DNA from 3 places in the Streptomyces sp. NPDC088261 genome. Region 1 is predicted to be linked to each of the others. Evidence: riboswitches for the same ligand, from Rfam matches in the RefSeq annotation. Region 1 holds a riboswitch; each other region holds the start of a gene.
The links. A riboswitch is a leader RNA that binds a small molecule or an ion and turns the genes downstream of it on or off. The one in region 1 is predicted to bind S-adenosylmethionine.
Positions count from the first base shown of each region.

Region 2: it holds a riboswitch for S-adenosylmethionine, as region 1 does, so the genes downstream of both, ACIODU_RS06810 (putative leader peptide) here and ACIODU_RS27310 (aminotransferase class V-fold PLP-dependent enzyme) in region 1, are expected to answer to the same signal.
Region 3: it holds a riboswitch for S-adenosylmethionine, as region 1 does, so the genes downstream of both, thrC (threonine synthase) here and ACIODU_RS27310 (aminotransferase class V-fold PLP-dependent enzyme) in region 1, are expected to answer to the same signal.

Region 1 is NZ_JBIURL010000017.1:28,332-34,126, reverse strand. Features, by position in the region: gene ACIODU_RS27320 (cytochrome bc complex cytochrome b subunit) at 1-1,163, shown strand, start outside; gene trpD (anthranilate phosphoribosyltransferase) at 1,405-2,469, shown strand; SAM riboswitch class IV at 2,593-2,710, shown strand; gene ACIODU_RS27310 (aminotransferase class V-fold PLP-dependent enzyme) at 2,752-4,158, shown strand; gene ACIODU_RS27305 (Lrp/AsnC ligand binding domain-containing protein) at 4,223-4,504, opposite strand; gene ACIODU_RS27300 (rhomboid family intramembrane serine protease) at 4,501-5,178, opposite strand; partial or broken gene ACIODU_RS27295 (hypothetical protein) at 5,360-5,600, shown strand; gene ACIODU_RS27290 (NYN domain-containing protein) at 5,634-5,795, shown strand, end outside.
Region 2 is NZ_JBIURL010000002.1:676,844-682,638, forward strand. Features, by position in the region: gene ACIODU_RS06795 (S1 family peptidase) at 137-1,294, shown strand; gene ACIODU_RS06800 (DUF427 domain-containing protein) at 1,411-2,196, shown strand; gene ACIODU_RS06805 (S8 family peptidase) at 2,454-3,665, opposite strand; SAM riboswitch class IV at 4,074-4,187, shown strand; gene ACIODU_RS06810 (putative leader peptide) at 4,291-4,380, shown strand; gene ACIODU_RS06815 (LLM class flavin-dependent oxidoreductase) at 4,586-5,791, shown strand.
Region 3 is NZ_JBIURL010000013.1:118,144-123,938, reverse strand. Features, by position in the region: gene ACIODU_RS24145 (cold-shock protein) at 1-56, opposite strand, end outside; gene ACIODU_RS24140 (ubiquitin-like small modifier protein 1) at 420-698, opposite strand; gene thrC (threonine synthase) at 747-2,042, opposite strand; SAM riboswitch class I at 2,058-2,185, opposite strand; gene ACIODU_RS24130 (glucosyl-3-phosphoglycerate synthase) at 2,352-3,341, shown strand; gene ACIODU_RS24125 (hypothetical protein) at 3,380-3,529, shown strand; gene ACIODU_RS24120 (trehalose-6-phosphate synthase) at 3,592-5,004, shown strand; gene otsB (trehalose-phosphatase) at 5,088-5,795, opposite strand, start outside.

The DNA.
Region 1 (5,795 bases):
TCGGCATGTTCACCGGGTTCACCGGTTACTCGCTCCCCGACGACCTGCTGTCCGGCACCGGTGTGCGCTTCGTGCAGGGCGCGATCCTGTCCGTGCCGATCGTCGGTACGTACATCTCGATGTTCCTGTTCGGCGGAGAGTTCCCCGGCGGCGACTTCGTGAGCCGGTTCTACTCGGTCCACATCCTGCTGCTGCCCGGACTGATGCTGGGCCTGGTGGCCGGGCACCTGATCCTGGTGTTCGTGCACAAGCACACCCAGTTCGCGGGCCCCGGCCGTACGGAGAAGAACGTCGTCGGCATGCCTCTGCTGCCGATCTACATGGCGAAGGCCGGCGGGTTCTTCTTCCTGGTCTTCGGCGTGATCTCGGTCGTCTCGGCGATCGCCACGATCAACCCGATCTGGGCCATCGGCCCCTACCGGCCCGACCAGGTCTCCACCGGCGCGCAGCCCGACTGGTACATGGGCTTCTCCGAGGGGCTCATCCGGTTCATGCCCGGCTGGGAGATCAACTTCTGGGGCCACACCCTGGTCCTGGGCGTGTTCATCCCGCTGGTCATCTTCCCGATGGTCCTCGTCGCGATCGCGGTGTACCCGTTCATCGAGGCGTGGGTCACCAAGGACGACCGGGAGCACCACATCGCGGACCGGCCGCGCAACGCGCCGACCCGTACGGCCTTCGGTGTCGCCTGGCTGTCGTGGTACTTCGTGCTGCTGGTCGGCGGTGGGAACGACATCTGGGCCACGCACTTCCATCTGTCGATCAACACGATCACCTGGTTCGTCCGGGTCGGGTTCTTCGTCGTCCCGGTCCTCACCTTCCTCGTCACCAAGCGGTTCTGCCTCGGCCTCCAGCGCCGGGACGCGGAGAAGGTGCTGCACGGACGCGAGTCCGGGCTCATCAAGCGGCTGCCGCACGGCGAGTTCGTCGAGGTCCACACGCCGCTGGACCAGGGCGACCTGTACAAGCTCACCGCGCACGACCAGCCCAAGCCGGCCGAACTCGGCCCGACGGTCGACGAGAACGGTGTCGAGCGCAAGGTCTCGCCGGTCGAGAAGGCGCGGGTGAAGCTCAGCAAGGGCTTCTACGGGGAGAACACCCAGATCCCCAAGCCCACCGCCGAGGAGTACAAGGAGATCACGAGCGGCCACGGCCACCACTGATCCCACCGGCCCCCAGGGTCGCCACCACCGCGGGCCCCGGCCCGGTCTCCTCCCCGGAGACCGGCCGGGGCCCGCGGCGTTGGCGGACGTCCTCCGGCGCGGTCCCGGCACCCCCGGCACCCCCGGGACCGGATGGTCCGCAGTACGGGCACCGGGCCCGCCGGGGCGGTGTCCGCCGATAGGCTGGGCCGTGGGTCCGGCGGCAGGCCGGGGCCCGTGGTGCTGACACCCAGGAGCGAGCATGAGCGCTGTTACCCCCGTCGGAGGCGACACCGTGGCGGCCCGGTCCTGGCCGGGCGTCCTCAACCCCCTGCTGCGCGGCGAGAACCTGTCCACGGACGACACCGCCTGGGCGATGAACCAGATCATGGACGGCGAGGCGACCGACGCGCAGATCGCCGGCTTCGCGGTGGCGCTGCGGGCGAAGGGCGAGACCGTCGAGGAGGTGTCCGGCCTGGTCCGCGCGATGTACGGCCACGCCAACACCATCGAGGTGCCGGGCCGTACGGTCGACATCGTGGGCACGGGCGGCGACCTCGCCAAGACGGTCAACATCTCCACGATGGCGGCGATCGTCGTCGCGGGCACCGGCGCGAAGGTCGTCAAGCACGGCAACCGCGCCGCGTCGTCCGCGAGCGGCGCCTCCGACGTCCTGGAGAAGCTCGGCGTCAACCTGGAACTGACCCCGCAGCGGGTCGCGGAGGTCGCGGAGGAGGCGGGGATCACCTTCTGCTTCGCGGTGAAGTTCCACCCCGCGCTGCGGTACGCGGCCAAGGCGCGGCGGGAGTTGGGCGCGCAGACCACCTTCAACATCCTCGGGCCGCTGACCAACCCGGCGCGGGTACGGTCCCAGGCCGTGGGCGTGGCGGACGTGCGGATGGCGCCCATCGTGGCGGGGGTGCTGGCCGAGCGCGGCAGTTCGGCGCTGGTCTTCCGGGGCGACGACGGGCTCGACGAGCTGACCACGACCGCGACGTCACGGGTGTGGGTCGTGCGCGACGGGAAGGTCGGCGAGGTGCCGTTCGACCCGCGGGACGTGGGCCTGGCGATCGTGCCCGTCGAGGCGCTGCGGGGCGCGGACGCGTCGTACAACGCGGATGTGGCGCGGCGGCTGCTGGCCGGCGAGACCGGTCCCGTACGGGACGCGGTGCTCCTGAACGCGGCGGCGGCGCTGGTCGCGCTGGACCCGACGGACGACGTGCTGGAACTCCAGCTGGCGGCGGGCATCGCGCGCGCGGCGGAGTCGGTGGACTCGGGGGCGGCGGGGCGGGCCCTGGCGCGCTGGGTCGAGGCGTCGCACCGGTAGCGGAAGCGGGCGGGGCACGGCCACCGGCCGCGCCCCGCCTCTTCCGTTCCCCCCACCTGCTCTGTTCCACATCCCGGACGCGGACTTGAGGCCGCTGCCCGGGTGTGTCAAGCTCGTGCACAAGGTCATGAGTGACAGCGATTTAGGCCCCGGCTCGCTGTCCGGCAACCCTCCGTCCGTGGCGGGGTGCCCCGGGTGAAGACCAGGCCGTAGGCAGCGAGGTCTATGGCAAGCGCGGACCCCTGGCTTTCCTGGGGTCCAGGTCCCCGAGGGAGCAGTCCCGTGACGTCCGCATACCTGAACGCCGCCGCGTCGCAGTCCAGCAGCACCACCACCGAGGACCCCGCCTGTGCGGCGCCGCTGCCCGTGCTCGGGCGCGACGTGACCGTCCCGCTCGTCACCGGGGGCGCGGTCACCTACGCGGCCCTCGACTACGCGGCCAGCGCCCCCGCGCTCCAGCGGGTGTGGGACGACGTCGCCGCCTACGCGCCGTACTACGGCAGCGTGCACCGCGGCGCCGGCTACCTCTCCCAGCTGTCGACGGACCTGTTCGAGAACAGCCGCCGCACCGTCGCGGAGTTCCTCGGCTGCCGCCCCGCCGACCAGGTCGTCTTCACCCGTTCGACCACCGACTCGCTCAACCTGCTGGCCGCCGTGATCCCCGCCGGCACCCAGGTCTTCGTGTTCGAGACGGAGCACCACGCCTCGCTGCTGCCCTGGCGCGACGCCCGGGTGACGTACCTGAACGCGCCCCGTACCCCCGAGGAGGCCGTCGCCACGCTCGACCGGGCGCTCGCCGGGCGGGAGCAGGGCCCCGCCCTGGTCTGCGTCACCGGCGCGTCCAACGTGACCGGGGAGATCTGGCCGGTACGGGAGCTGGCCGCCGCCGCCCACCGACACGGCGCCCGGATCGTCCTCGACGCGGCGCAGCTCGCCCCGCACCACCCCGTGGACATCGCCGAACTGGACGTCGACTGGGTCGCCTTCTCCGGGCACAAGCTCTACGCGCCCTTCGGCTCCGGTGTCCTCGCGGGCCGCGCCGACTGGCTGCGGGAGGCGGAGCCGTACCTCGCGGGCGGCGGCGCCAGCCGCAAGGTCGCCCGGCGCGCGGACGGCGGGGTGGACGTCGACTGGCACACCACGGCCGCCCGGCACGAGGCGGGCTCGCCCAACGTCATCGGCGTGTACGCCATCGCCTCGGCGTGCAAGGCGCTCGAAGAGGCCGGGTTCGACACGCTCGTCGCCCGGGAGCAGCGGCTCGTCCGCCGGGTGCGGGACGGACTGGCCGCGGTGCCCGAGGTCCGGGTGCTGTCGCTGTTCGGCGACGACGCCCCGCGCGTCGGCGTGCTCTCGTTCGTGGTGGAGGGCTGGAACAGCTCGCACTTCGCCGCCGCGCTCTCCGCGGAGTACGGCATCGGCGTACGGGACGGCCTGTTCTGCGCCCACCCGCTGGTACGGACCCTGCTGGGCAGCGACCCGCAGGACCCGGGGGAGTGCGGCGCCCCGGAGGCGGAGCCGGGCGAGCGTTCGCTCAACGCCATCCGGGTGAGCTTCGGCGCGGGGACGCCCGACGAGCACGTGGACCGGTTCGTCGGCGCGGTGAAGGAACTGGTGCGCGAGGGCGCCCGCTGGAGCTACCGCACCGAGGAGGGCCGCTGCGTCCCGGACCGGGACGGCGAGACCGTCTGACGTACGGCCTGACGGGCCCGCCCCGGCACCTACAGGAGGGGCCCGGCACCTCAGGAGGGGCGGTCTACGCGTCGAGTCCGATCGCGAAGGCCGCCTCCAGGTCGTGCTGGGAGTACGTACGGAACGCGACGTGGGTGTCCGTCGCCTCGACGCCGTCGATCTTGCTGATCGCCCCGGGGATGATGTCCGCCAGGTCGTCGTGCCTGGCGACGCGCACCATGGCGATCAGGTCGTACGTACCGGTGACCGAGAAGACCTCGCTGACGCTGTCCAGCGCGGCGATCGACTCGGCGATCTCGGGGATCCGGCCGACGCTGGTCTTGATGAGCACGATCGCGGTGATCACGGCTGACGTTCTCCCTCGGTGGCCACGGCTTTGACCTCCACCCTATCGCTACGCCGGTAACGCCCCCAGGCGTAGCAGAAGCCCGCGGCGAAGCCCACCAGATGGGCCAGGTAGGCGACCCCGGGCCCCGATCCGGCGTTCCGGGCGGCCACCCACTGGAGGACGAACCAGAAGATCAGCACGATCCAGGCGGGGAAGCGCAGCGGCAGGAAGAGGAGGAACGGGAAGAGGCTGGTGACCCGGGCCCGGGGGAAGAGCCGCAGGAACGCGCCCAGCACCGCGGAGATCGCGCCCGACGCCCCCACCAGGGTCTGCTCCGAGCCCGCGTTGGCCATCGCGTACACGAACAGGGCGGCGTAGCCGGCCCCCAGGTAGAACAGCGCGAAGTGCACTCGTCCCATCCGCTCCTCCGTCATCGCCCCGAAGACGTAGAGGAAGAGCATGTTCCCGAGCAGGTGCAGCCAGCTGCCGTGGACGAAGAGCGCGGTGAGGGGGGTCAGCAGGGCGCGCGGGGTGGGGTCGTGCGTCAGCTGGTGGGGGATGACGCCCCAGCGTTCGAAGTACGCGCTCTGCGCCCCGAGGAGCGCCTCGCCCGTCCCGTACGCGTGGGTGAAGCCCGACGCGGGGCTGATCAGGAACGTCAGCGCGCAGAGCGCGATCAGTCCGTACGTCACCACGGGGCCGTCGTTCGCCGTGCGCCAATTGATCACGGACAGAGCATGGCGTACCGGGAGTCATCGGGCGGGAATGCCTCGCCGGACCCTGGGGTACCCGGGAGGCCGTAGGGTTACGGGCGGACCTCCACACGTTCGACGGCGCACCGCCGGCCCCACCCCGACACTCAAGGACGGCACGATGACGACGGTTCCCCGGCCGACGGCCGCCACCCGGTGGCGCTGCACGCTCTGCGGCAATCTCACGCGCTTCGGTGACCCGTTCGTCGAGGGTCGTGGAGTACGTCCATCTGGACCTGGCGGGGGAGCCGAAGGTGGAGGAGCGTGAGGTGGTCAGTGAGACCATCGAGTCCGTGCGCTGCCGTTGGTGCAACGCGGTGGACCAGATCGAGCTGGTCGACAGGCCGGGCGCCGGTTCCTGAGGGAACCGCCCGAGGGTAGTGGGGTGACGGAGCGTGGAGCAGCCGGACAGCGGTGCCGAGCCGGCCGGTGCGGCCGGCGGTGACGCCGCCGAGGCGCTCGACCGTCCGCTCCCGGACGGGGTGAGACGCCGGGTCGTCGCGCTGGTCTCGGACGCCTTCGGCGGGCTGACCGTCACCGAACTCCCGGCGCAGCTG
Region 2 (5,795 bases), on a different contig from region 1:
CGGAGCGGGGGAGTCCGGCGATTGGCATGGACCTGCCCATGAACCTCCGTTAGGCTCCGGCTGGCACGCCTGAGAGCGCTCTCAGGTGCCTGCTGTTCCACCCCCACGTCACTGGAACACAGAAGGGCCACTTCCCTTGAGACACAGCACTGTCATACGTACCGGCCTGTCCGCCCTCCTCCTGGTCGGCGCCTGGTCGACGGCCGGGTTCGCCCCGGCCACCGCCGCCCCCGCCGCTCCGTCCGCTCCGTCCGCCGAGGCTCCGGCCTCCGGGGGTCTGCTCACCGCCCTCCAGAAGGACCTCGGGCTGACGAAGGAACAGGCCACGGCCCGCCTCGCCGCCGAGAAGACGGCGACGGCGGTCGACACGAAGGCACAGCGCGTGGCGGGATCCTCCTACGCGGGTTCCTGGTTCGACCCCGCAGGCGGCACCCTGACCGTCGCGCTCGCCGGTGACGAGAAGGCCGCCGCCGTACGGGCCACCGGTGCGGCCGTCCGGCTGGTCCGCCACAGCGAGCGGCAGCTCGACGCGGCGAAGAAGCGGATCGACAAGCTCACCGCGCCGGCCGGCGTCAGCAGCTGGCAGGTCGACCCCAGGACCAACCAGGTCGTGGTCAACGTGGTCGCGGAGCGCAAGGACGACAACGATGTCCGCGCCTTCGTCGCCAAGGCCCTCAAGACCGGGCCGGTCACGGTCGCCGAGACCGCCGAGGCGCCGCGTACCACCGCCGCGGGCACGGTCGGCGGCGACCCGTACTACACGGGCAACGTGCGCTGTTCCATCGGCTTCTCCGTGTACGGCGGGTTCGTGACCGCCGGTCACTGCGGGGGCACGGGCGCCGCGGTCTACGGCTGGGACCGCTCGTACATCGGCAACTTCCAGGGCTCGACCTTCCCCGGCAACGACTACGCGTGGGTGAACGTCGGCAGCGGCTGGTGGACCGTCCCGGTCGTCCTCGGCTGGGGCACGGTCTCCGACCAGCTGGTCCGCGGCTCCAACGAGGCGCCCGTCGGTGCGTCGATCTGCCGCTCGGGCTCCACGACGCACTGGCGCTGCGGTGTCATCCAGGGCAAGAACATCACTGTCAACTACAGCCAGGGCGCGGTGTACGCGATGACCGGGACGAGCGTCTGCGTCGAGGGCGGTGACTCGGGAGGCTCGTACATCAGCGGCGACCAGGCCCAGGGCATCACCTCGGGCGGCTCGGGCAACTGCACCTCCGGTGGCCAGTCGTTCTACCAGCCGATCAATCCGGTGCTGAGCCGGTACGGCCTGACGCTGCACACGGCCTGACGGTCGGGGCCCGCTCGCCCCGCCCCGCCGGTTCGCCGGCGGGGCGGGGCGAGTGCAGGCTTGTGGGCGGCCGGGTCTGGATGCGGGCGGGCAGGCGCCGGTGGACAATGGTGATCATGACGGAAGCAGTGCCGAACCAGCCCCGAATGATCACACCGGCCGGCCACGTCGAGCCGGTGCCCCGCCGCATCCGCGGCTTTCTCGGCGGGCGCGCGGTGGTGGACACCCTGCGGGCGCGGTACGTGTGGGAGTGGCCCGGCTATCCGCAGTACACGGTCCCGGTCGGCGACCTGGTCGACTGCGAGCTGGTGGACGAGGACCGCGTCCTCAAGCTGGCGCCCGGACCCGCGCGGCGGCAGGCTCTGAAGGCGGGGGACCGGGTCGTCCCCGACGCCGGGTGGCTGTGGGCCGAGGGGGCGTCCGAGGGCCTGGAGGGGACGGTCAGGTTCCGCTGGGAGACGCTCGACGCGTGGTACGAGGAGGACGAGCAGGTCTTTGTCCACCCGAGGAGCCCGTACACCCGCGTGGACGCCCTGCGCTCCGGCCGTGAGATCCGGGTCGAACTCGACGGGGTCGTCCTGGCGGAGGCGGACACCTCGGTCATGGTGTTCGAGACGGGCCTGCCCACGCGGTACTACCTCGACCGTCTGAACGTCGACTTCACGCTCCTGCTGCCCACGGACACGGTGACCGCCTGCCCGTACAAGGGACGGACCAGCGGCTACTGGTCGGTCGAGACGCCCGCCGGTGTCCACGACGACCTGGTGTGGGCGTACGACTTCCCGACCCGTCAGCTCGCGCCGATCGCCGGACTGGTCGCCTTCTACAACGAGCGGGTCGACCTGTACCTGGACGGCGAACTCCAGCCCCGGCCGCCCACGGTGACGCGCGTGACGCACTAGGGCGTGTCCGCGAAGTGGGGTCGTCCGCCCGGAGGGCGGGGCTCGCGGTGTCTGGTGCGTGCGATCGCAAGGCGGAGGACCCACCCCGTACTGGACGTACGGGGTGGGTCCGACAACGCCGCGAGCGCGCGTGCCAGACGCCGCGAGCCAGACCCCACTTTGCGGACACGCCCTAGGGGTAGCGGCGCGGAAGTCCCGCCGCCCGGGGGCCGGGCGGCGGGACTCGCGGTGGTACGGGGACGTGTGGTGCGGGGACGTTACGGGACGAGCTTGAGGAGCTTGTTCGGCGAGCCGGTGCCTATGCCGGTCAGGACGTTGGACGTCGCGCCGTTCACCAGCGCGGCGGCCACGGTCGCCGGGGAGGCGCCGGGGTGGTTCGTCAGGTAGACCGCGGCGGCGCCCGCGACGTGCGGGGCGGCGAACGAGGTGCCGTCGCCGGTGTAGGTCGCGGTGTCGGAGCTGTTCCAGCCCGCCGTGATGGCCGAGCCGGGGGCGAAGAGGTCCACGGACGCGCCGTAGTTGGAGTACGAGGCCCTCGCGTCCGTCCTGGTGGTGGCGCCGACCGTGAGCGCGGTGGGCACGCGGGCGGGGGAGTAGTTGGCCGCCGGGGCACCGGCGTTGCCCGCCGCGATGGAGTACGTGACGCCGGAGGCGATCGAGTTCTTCACCGCGTTGTCGAGCGTGGTGCTGGCGCCGCCGCCGAGCGAGACGTTCGCGACGGAGGACGCCACGTGGTTGGCGGTGATCCAGTCCACGCCCGCGATGACGCCGGCCGTGGTGCCGGAGCCGTCGTTGCCGAGGACCCGGACCGCGACGATCTTCGCCTTCTTGGCGACGCCGTAGGTGGTGCCCGCGACGGTGGTGGCGACGTGCGTGCCGTGGCCGTAACCGTCCTGCGCGGTGGCGTCGTTGTCGACGAAGTCGTAGCCGTAGGAGGCGCGGCCCGCGATCTGCTGGTGGGTGATGCGCACCCCGGTGTCCAGGACGTAGACGGTCGTGTTGCCGCCCGCCGAGTCCGGGTAGGTGTACGTGCCGTTCAGCGGGAGGTTCGCCTGGTCGATGCGGTCCAGGCCCCAGGGGGCGTTGGTCTGGGTGGCCGTCGCGTACACCTTCTGGTCCTGCTCGACCGACTCGACGGCCGGGTCGGCGGCGAGCCGCGCGGCCTCGGTGCCGCTGAGGGAGGCCGCGTAGCCGTTGAGCGCGGAGGTGTACGTACGCGTCACCTTGCCGCCGTACCCGGCGATGAGCTGCTTGCCCTCGGTGGCCCTGGCCGAGAAGCCGGCCGTCTTCTTGAGCGTGACGATGTAGCTGCCGCTGACGGCGTCGGCGGAGCCGGCGTGCAGGACTCTGCCTTCGGCCGGGGCGGCCTGGGCCGGCAGGGCGGTGCCCGCTCCGAGGATCGCGGCCACGGTCGCCGCGGTGGCGATCGCGGTGGCGATACGCCGTTTGTTCGTACGCACTGCTGCCATGGGGGGTGTCCTTCGTGTCGGTGGCGCGGGGTGGTGCGCGCGCCTCAACCGGGGTACGGCGTACGGGAGTCGGACGCCGCCCAGTGACGATGCACCGGCCCGTTCCGGCGGGACAACCGTTTCCGGGAGATGTCATGGCCCCGACACGAGACGTTACGTACTGTCCGCACGCCGTCACAATCCGGCAATCCGGCGCAGCGTTTTGATGATCGTCCCGTTACAAATCCCCCGGGGCGCAGGGGGGTTGGCGGCGCCGGCCGGACGGAACGGCGGACACCGACCGGGACCGACCGCGCCCGCGCGCCGGTCACGCCCGGGCCGGTGCGGGCCCGGGGGCCGGTCCGTGGGCATCGAGGGTCATCGGGTGGGGATTGTGCCGGACACCGATGCGGAGTTACCGTTCACGCAGGTTATGAGTGTCAGCGACAAGCCCTGGTTGGCTGACCGGCAACCCTCCAGACGCGGCGGGGTGCTCCAGGTGACGACCCGGCGGCGCCGAAGACGGCAGCGCAAGCGCGAGAGCTCGGACCGGTACGAACGGTCGAGGCGGGAGGTGACGGCAGTGCGAGGACGGTACGGCACGCGCACGGCCTTCGCCGTCAGGAGCCACCCCCGCGCCGTCGGCATGTTCTCCCGGCGTCACATCGATCTCCAGCGTGTCGCCGGCGCCCTGTGTCCGGCGTACGTGAACGCCGCGCCGCGGCCCACCCCGTAGCGGCACCTTCTCCGCCGCACGGCCCCGACGTACAGCGCCCTCCGACGCACGTCCGCCGACCTCCGCCCGGGACAGACAGCCCCGGAGACGGAAGGCACCCGGCATGTCCAGGAGTTCCCCCGGTCCGGGTGAGCTCCGCGACCCCGTGACGTTCGGATCCACCTTTTCGAGTCCACGAGATTTCCGAGCGGGAAGCGATACCGCCATGCCTTCAGCACCCTCACCCCTCCATCTGGCCGTCGCCCTCGACGCCGCGGGCTGGCATCCCGCCGCCTGGCGCGAGCCGGGGGCCCGGCCCCGCGACCTGTTCACCGCGCGGTACTGGACCGACCTGGTGACCGAGGCCGAGCGGGGCCTGCTGGACTTCGTGACCATCGAGGACTCCCTGAGCCTCCAGTCGTCGTCCTCCGCCGGGCCCGACGGCCGTACCGATCAGGTACGGGGCCGGCTCGACGCGGTACTGGTCGCCGCCCGGGTCGCCCCGCTGACCCGGCACATCGGGCTGATCCCGACCGCCGTCGTCACGCACACCGAGCCGTTCCACGTCTCCAAGGCCATCGCCACCCTGGACCACGTCAGCGCCGGCCGGGCCGGCGTCCAGGTCAAGGTGTCCGGACGCGCCGACGAGGCCCCGCACTTCGGGCGCAGGCCGGCCGTCCGGCTGCGCGCCGACGAGCTGGACTCGCCCGCGGGCCTGGCCCTCCTCAAGGAGCTGTTCGACGAGGCGGGCGACTACGTCGAAGTGCTGCGCAGGCTGTGGGACAGCTGGGAGGACGACGCGGAGATCCGCGACGCCGCCACCGGCCGCTTCATCGACCGCGACAAGCTCCACTACATCGACTTCACGGGGGAGCGGTTCAGCGTCAAGGGCCCCTCCATCACCCCGCGCCCGCCGCAGGGACAGCCGGTCGTCGCCGCCCTCGCCCACCGTGCGGAACCGTTCCGCCTCGTCGCCACCTCGGCCGACGTCGGCTTCATCACGCCGCGCGACACCGGGGACATCCGGGCGATCCTCACCGAGATCCGCGCCGCGCAGGCGACCGCCGGCCGCGACCGTGAGACCGTCCACGTCTTCGGCGACCTGGTCGTCTTCCTCGACGACGACCCGGCGGCCGCCGCCGACCGCCGGGCGCGCCTGGAGGAGCGCGCGGGCGCCCCGTACACCAGTGACGCCCGGATCTTCACCGGTACGCCCGCCGAGCTGGCCGACCTGCTCCTCGAAGGCCAGGAGGCCGGCCTGACCGGGTTCCGCCTGCGGCCCGCCGTCCTGCCCCACGACCTGGAGCGGATCACCCGGGGCCTGGTGCCGGAACTCCAGCGGCGCGGTGCGTTCCGTACCGCCTACGAGGCGGCCACCCTGCGGGGCCTGCTCGGCCTGCCCCGCCCCGCGAACCGGTACGCCGCGCTCTGAGCGC
Region 3 (5,795 bases), on a different contig from region 1:
GCGATGAAGCCGTAGCCCTTCTCCGCGTTGAACCATTTGACGGTGCCCTGAGCCATGCCTTACTCCCCTATTACTGCCGGAACGCTTCGACCGCGGCTGAATGTATCTGCCCAACTGCCCTCTGCAACAGGTCAATCGGACGAGAAATCTGGGCACGACCGAACACACATAGCGACGGATTGACTGCGTTCCGGGGCAAGTCGGGCCGGGCAAACCACACATGTGCCCGCAAAAGTCACCGGGAGTTCGACCCCAGGTTGTCGCGTTCTCGTATGCGCTCGGCACCGGCCGCGAGGGGGGGTTCCCAACTCTACCGCGCTCAACCATAAAGAATGGCCCCCTCCGCTTCCTGTGCGGAGGGGGCCGTCCAGGCCGGAGGGGGCCGTGCGCGTATGCCGGGGCGTCCCCGTGATCCGGCGTCAGCAGCCGCCCGCGACCGCCGGGATGATCGAGATGCCGGCGCCCGCGGGGGTCGCCGTCTGGAGGCCCTGCTCGAACCGGACGTCGTCGTCGTTCACGTACACGTTGACGAAGCGGCGCAGCTTGCCCTCGTCGTCCAGGACGCGCGCGGCGATGCCGGGGTGGCTGGCCTCCAGCGACTGGATGACCTCGGAGAGGGTCTCGCCCTCCGCCGGAACCTCGGCCTCGCCACCGGTGTACGTACGGAGGATGGTGGGGATGCGGACCTTGACGCTCATGGTGGGGTGCCTTCCTTCAGTGATGGGCGGGACGCGGGGGCGCGGCGCTCAGTGGGCCAGGCCGGCGGCGCGGAACGCGTCGAGGCTCGGGCGGATCGTGGCGGTGGGCCCGGTGGTCGGGGCCACGGCGTCCAGCGTCTTGAGGCCGTCGCCCGTGTTGAGCACGACCGTCGTCAGCGCCGGGTCGAGCAGGCCGGCGTCGATGAGTTTCTTCGTCACGCCGACGGTCACCCCGCCCGCGGTCTCCGCGAAGATCCCCTCGGTGCGGGCCAGCAGCTTGATCGCGTCCACGATCTGCTCGTCGGTCACGTCGTCCACCGCGCCGCCGGTGCGGCGGGCGATGTCGAGGACGTACGGGCCGTCGGCCGGGTTGCCGATCGCCAGGGACTTGGCGATGGTGTTCGGCTTCTGGGGCCGTACGACGTCGTGGCCCGCCTTGAAGGCGGTGGAGACCGGGGAGCAGCCCTCGGCCTGGGCGCCGAAGATCTTGTACGGCTTGTCCGCCACGAGGCCCAGCCTGATGAGTTCCTGGAGGCCCTTGTCGATCTTCGTGAGCTGCGATCCCGAGGCGATGGGGATGACGAGCTGGTCGGGCAGCTCCCAGCCGAGCTGTTCGCAGATCTCGTACGCGAGTGTCTTGGAGCCCTCGCCGTAGTACGGGCGGAGGTTGACGTTCACGAAGCCCCAGCCCTCGCCGAGCGGGTCGCCGATCAGTTCGGAGCAGAAGCGGTTGACGTCGTCGTAGTTGCCCTCGATGCCGACGAGTTCACCGCCGTACACCGCGGCCATGACGACCTTGCCCTGCTCCAGGTCGCTCGGGATGAACACGCAGGAGCGGAAGCCGGCCCGGGCGGCGGCGGCGCCGACGGCGCCGGCCAGGTTGCCGGTGGAGGAGCAGGAGAGCGTCGTGAAGCCGAAGGCACGGGCGGCCTCGACGGCGATGGCGACGACGCGGTCCTTGAAGGAGTGCGTCGGGTTGCCGGAGTCGTCCTTCACGTACAGGCCGCCGGTGACACCCAGTTCACGGGCGAGGTTGTCGGCCTTGACGAGCTTGGTGAAGCCGGGGTTGATGTTGGGCTTGGACGCCACGTCGGCCGGGACGGGCAGCAGCGGCGCGTAGCGCCAGATGTTGTCGGGGCCCTCGGCGATGCGCTTCTTCAGCTCGTCAGGGGTGCCGCTCGGCAGGTCGTACGCCACTTCGAGCGGCCCGAAACAGGACGCGCAGGCGAAGATCGGGCCGAGGTCGAAGCGCTCGCCGCATTCGCGGCACGAGAGGGCGGCGGCGGGTCCGAGGTCGACGGCACCGGGGGTGACACCGGGCGTGGGGACGGTCTGCACAGACATGGAGGCGAGGCCCTTTCCTCATCTTCCTCACGACGTACTTCGCCGCAAGACGGAATTGGCACCTTCCCCACCATGACCTCGCGGTCGGCGGGAGGGTTGCCGGGGCTTCAACGGGCCGTTCCCTCTGCCCCTCTGGATGAGCGGTATGGCATCGGATCCGGGGTCGGTCCCGCGATCCGAGCGTTTGTCCGGCGGACGACCCCCGACATGCGGTGGTCATTCGCGTTGTTCAAGACTGTAACCGAAGGAGCGGACCGTGGAGAGAGGGGTCCGTACCGCGAGATGGATCACTTTCAGGGAGAACCGACCGTGCTGGAAGAGGTGGAACGCTGGCTGACCAGGCGTTCCTGGTCCGTGGCCGACCGTACGCCCGACCGGCTCCTGGCGGCGAAGGCCGCGCGTGGCACGACCGTCAGCGTGGTGCTGCCCGCGCTGGACGAGGAGGAGACGGTCGGCGGGATCGTCTCGGTGATCCGGCGCGAGCTGATGGGGAAGGCGCCGCTGGTGGATGAACTGGTGGTGATTGATTCCGGTTCGTCCGACGCGACGGCGAAGGTGGCGGAGGAAGCGGGCGCGCGGGTGGTGCGCCGGGACGACATCCTGCCGAGGCTGCCGGCGCTGCCCGGGAAGGGCGAGGTGCTGTGGCGGTCGCTGCTGGTGACGGGCGGGGACGTGGTGTGTTTCGTGGACGCGGATCTGCGCGAGTTCTCGGCGGACTTCGTGACGGGGATCGTGGGGCCGCTGCTGACGGAGCCTGACGTGCAGCTGGTGAAGGCGATGTACGACAGGCCGCTGACGGCGCCGGGGGCCTCCGCGGGCCAGGGCGGGCGGGTGACGGAGCTGGTGGCGCGTCCGCTGCTGAACCTGCACTGGCCGCGCCTGGCGGGGTTCGTGCAGCCGCTCGGCGGGGAGTACGCGGCCCGGCGGAGCCTGCTGGAGCGGTTGCCGTTCCCGGTCGGGTACGGGGTGGAGCTGGGGCTGCTGGTGGACGCGCTGCACTGTGTGGGGCTGGACGCGCTGGGCCAGGTGGACGTGGGCACGCGGCTGCACCGGCACCAGGACGACCGGGCGCTGGGGCGGATGGCGGCGGCGATCTACCGGACGGCGCAGCTGCGTATGCCGCGGGCGCAGCTGGGGGCGCAGCTCGGGGCCCATCCGGGCGCGCAGCTGGTACGGCCCGAGCTGACGCAGTTCGAGCGGGGCGAGAGCGGCTTTGAACCGCGTACGTACGCCGTGGACACGGTGGAGCGGCCGCCGATGCGGGAGATCGCGGAGTACACGGCCGGCCGCGCGGCGTAACGCACCCTTCTAGTCCTATTTACCTATATTGCAGGCTTATGGAGACTCCTCTGGGCTTGTGGTTCCTCGCGGCGGCACACGGCGGCGTCACGGCCGAGCGGCTGTGGCTGCTGGGCGGGATGGCGGTCGCGCTGACGGGGGCGGGCGTGGTGGCGCTGGCGGCGGTACGGGGACGCGGGGGCGACTGATTCCCCCGCGCGGTCGCTCTCCGTACGTTTGAGCGTTTCCCGTACGGGCTAGATTTCGGCACATGGTTTCCGAGCAGGCCGCCCAGGTCCTCGTCGCGTCCAACCGCGGCCCCGTCTCGTACACACTCCGCGACGACGGAGCGCTGGAGGCCCGGCGCGGCGGCGGCGGGCTGGTCTCCGGCCTCTCCGCCATCGGCCCCGACACGGACGCGGTGTGGGTGTGCGCGGCGCTCGGCGACGGCGACCGCGAGGCGGTACGGCGTACCGGCGGCCGGCTGGACCCGGAGGACACGGGCGGGCAGCGGGTACGGATGCTGGGCATCGCCCCCGACGTCTACGCGGACGCGTACAACGGGGTGGCCAACTCCACGCTCTGGTTCGTCCACCACCTGCTCTACCAGACCCCGCTGGAACCGTCCTTCGGCGCGGAGTTCCGGGCGCAGTGGGCGTCGTACGAGGCGTACAACCGCGCGTTCGCCGAGGCTCTGGCGGACGAGGCGGGCGACGGCGCGTCCGTCCTGATCCAGGACTACCACCTGGCGCTGGTCCCCGGCATGCTCCGCGCCCTCCGTCCCGACCTGCGGATCGGCCACTTCTCGCACACCCCCTGGGCGCCGGTGGACTACTTCCGGCTGCTCCCCGACGACATCGCGCGCCAGCTGCTCCGGGGCATCCTGGGCGCGGACCGCGCGGCGTTCCTGACCCACCGCTGGGCGGACGCCTTCACGGCCTGCTGTACGGAGCTGCTGGGCGGCACCGGCAACACCAGGATCGGCGTGCACGGCCTGGGCGCGGACGCGGACTTCCTGCGCGAGCGGGCGCACCGCCCCGACGTGGACGAGCGGATCGTGTCCCTGCGCGAGGAGATCGGCGGGACGGACCGGCGGACGATCGTCCGGGTGGACCGTACGGAACTGTCCAAGAACATCGTCCGCGGCCTGCTCGCGTACCGCCAGCTGCTGACCGACCACCCGGAGTGGCGCGAACGGGTGGTCCACGTGGCCTTCGCGTACCCCTCCCGCCAGGACCTGTCGGTCTACCGCGACTACACGGCCGAGGTCCAGCGCGTGGCGGACGCGATCAACGAGGACTTCGGCACGGACGGCTGGCTCCCGGTCGTCCTGCACGTCAAGGACGACTTCGCCCGCTCCCTGGCGGCATACCGCCTGGCGGACGTGGCCCTGGTCAACCCGATCCGCGACGGCATGAACCTGGTCGCGAAGGAGATCCCGGTGGTCTCCGAGAACGGCTGCGTCCTGGTCCTGTCCCGCGAGGCGGGCGCGTACGAGGAGCTGGGCGAGGACGCGCTGGTGGTGAACCCGTACGACATCACGGCGACGGCGACAGCGCTCCACGAGGCCCTGACGATGCCCCAGGAAGACCGGGCGGAACGCACCAAACGCCTGACGGCGGCCGCCACGGCCCTCCCCCCGTCCCAGTGGTTCCTGGACCAACTGGAGGCGCTGCGCGCCTGAGGGCGCGGGGGTCGGGCGTGTCCGGGCGGGGGCGCGGTGTCAGGCGTGCCCGGGCGGGGACGCGCTCTGTCCGGCCGGCCGGGTCAGGTCCGGGACACGGCCTGCGCCAGGGCTGCCAGGAAGTCGGCGACGGCGGCGGGGCCCGGGAGGGTGAGGTCGGCTCGGGTGGACAGTTCGGGGACCTCGGTGCCGCTGCACACCAGGAGGCCCGGGTGGCCGTTCGCGCGGAGGGTGTCGACCGCCGCGTAGGCGGGGAGGTCGCCCAGGTCGTCGCCCGCGTACAGGACGGTCTCGGCGCCTGATTCCTGTACGTACTTCGTCAGCGCCACGCCCTTGTCCACGCCGGGCGGGCGCAGTTCCAGGACCATGCGGCCCGGTTCCAGGACCAGGCCGTGACGGGTCGCCAGGGCGGCGAGGGGGGTGCGCAGGGTGTCGAAGGCGGCCTGGGGGTCGGTGGCCCGGCGGGTGTGGACCGCGAACGCCTGGCCCTTGTCCTCGATCCACGTGCCCTGCGCGGTGCCTTGCGCGGATCCTTGCGCGGCGGCGTGTCCGGCTGCGTCGAGGAGGGCGGGGAGTTCGGCGCGGGCCGCCGCCACGCCCGGGTGCGGGGCGGGGGCGCGTACGGCGCCGGTGGCGGCGTCCCAGCGTTCGGCCCCGTAGTGGCCGAGGACCACGAGGTGGTCGAGGCCCGGCACGCCCGCGAAGCCGCCGAACTTCACGGCGAGTTCGGCCGGCCGCCCGGTGATCACGACGATCGAGGCGACGTGCGGCGCGAGGGCCGCGAGGGCGGG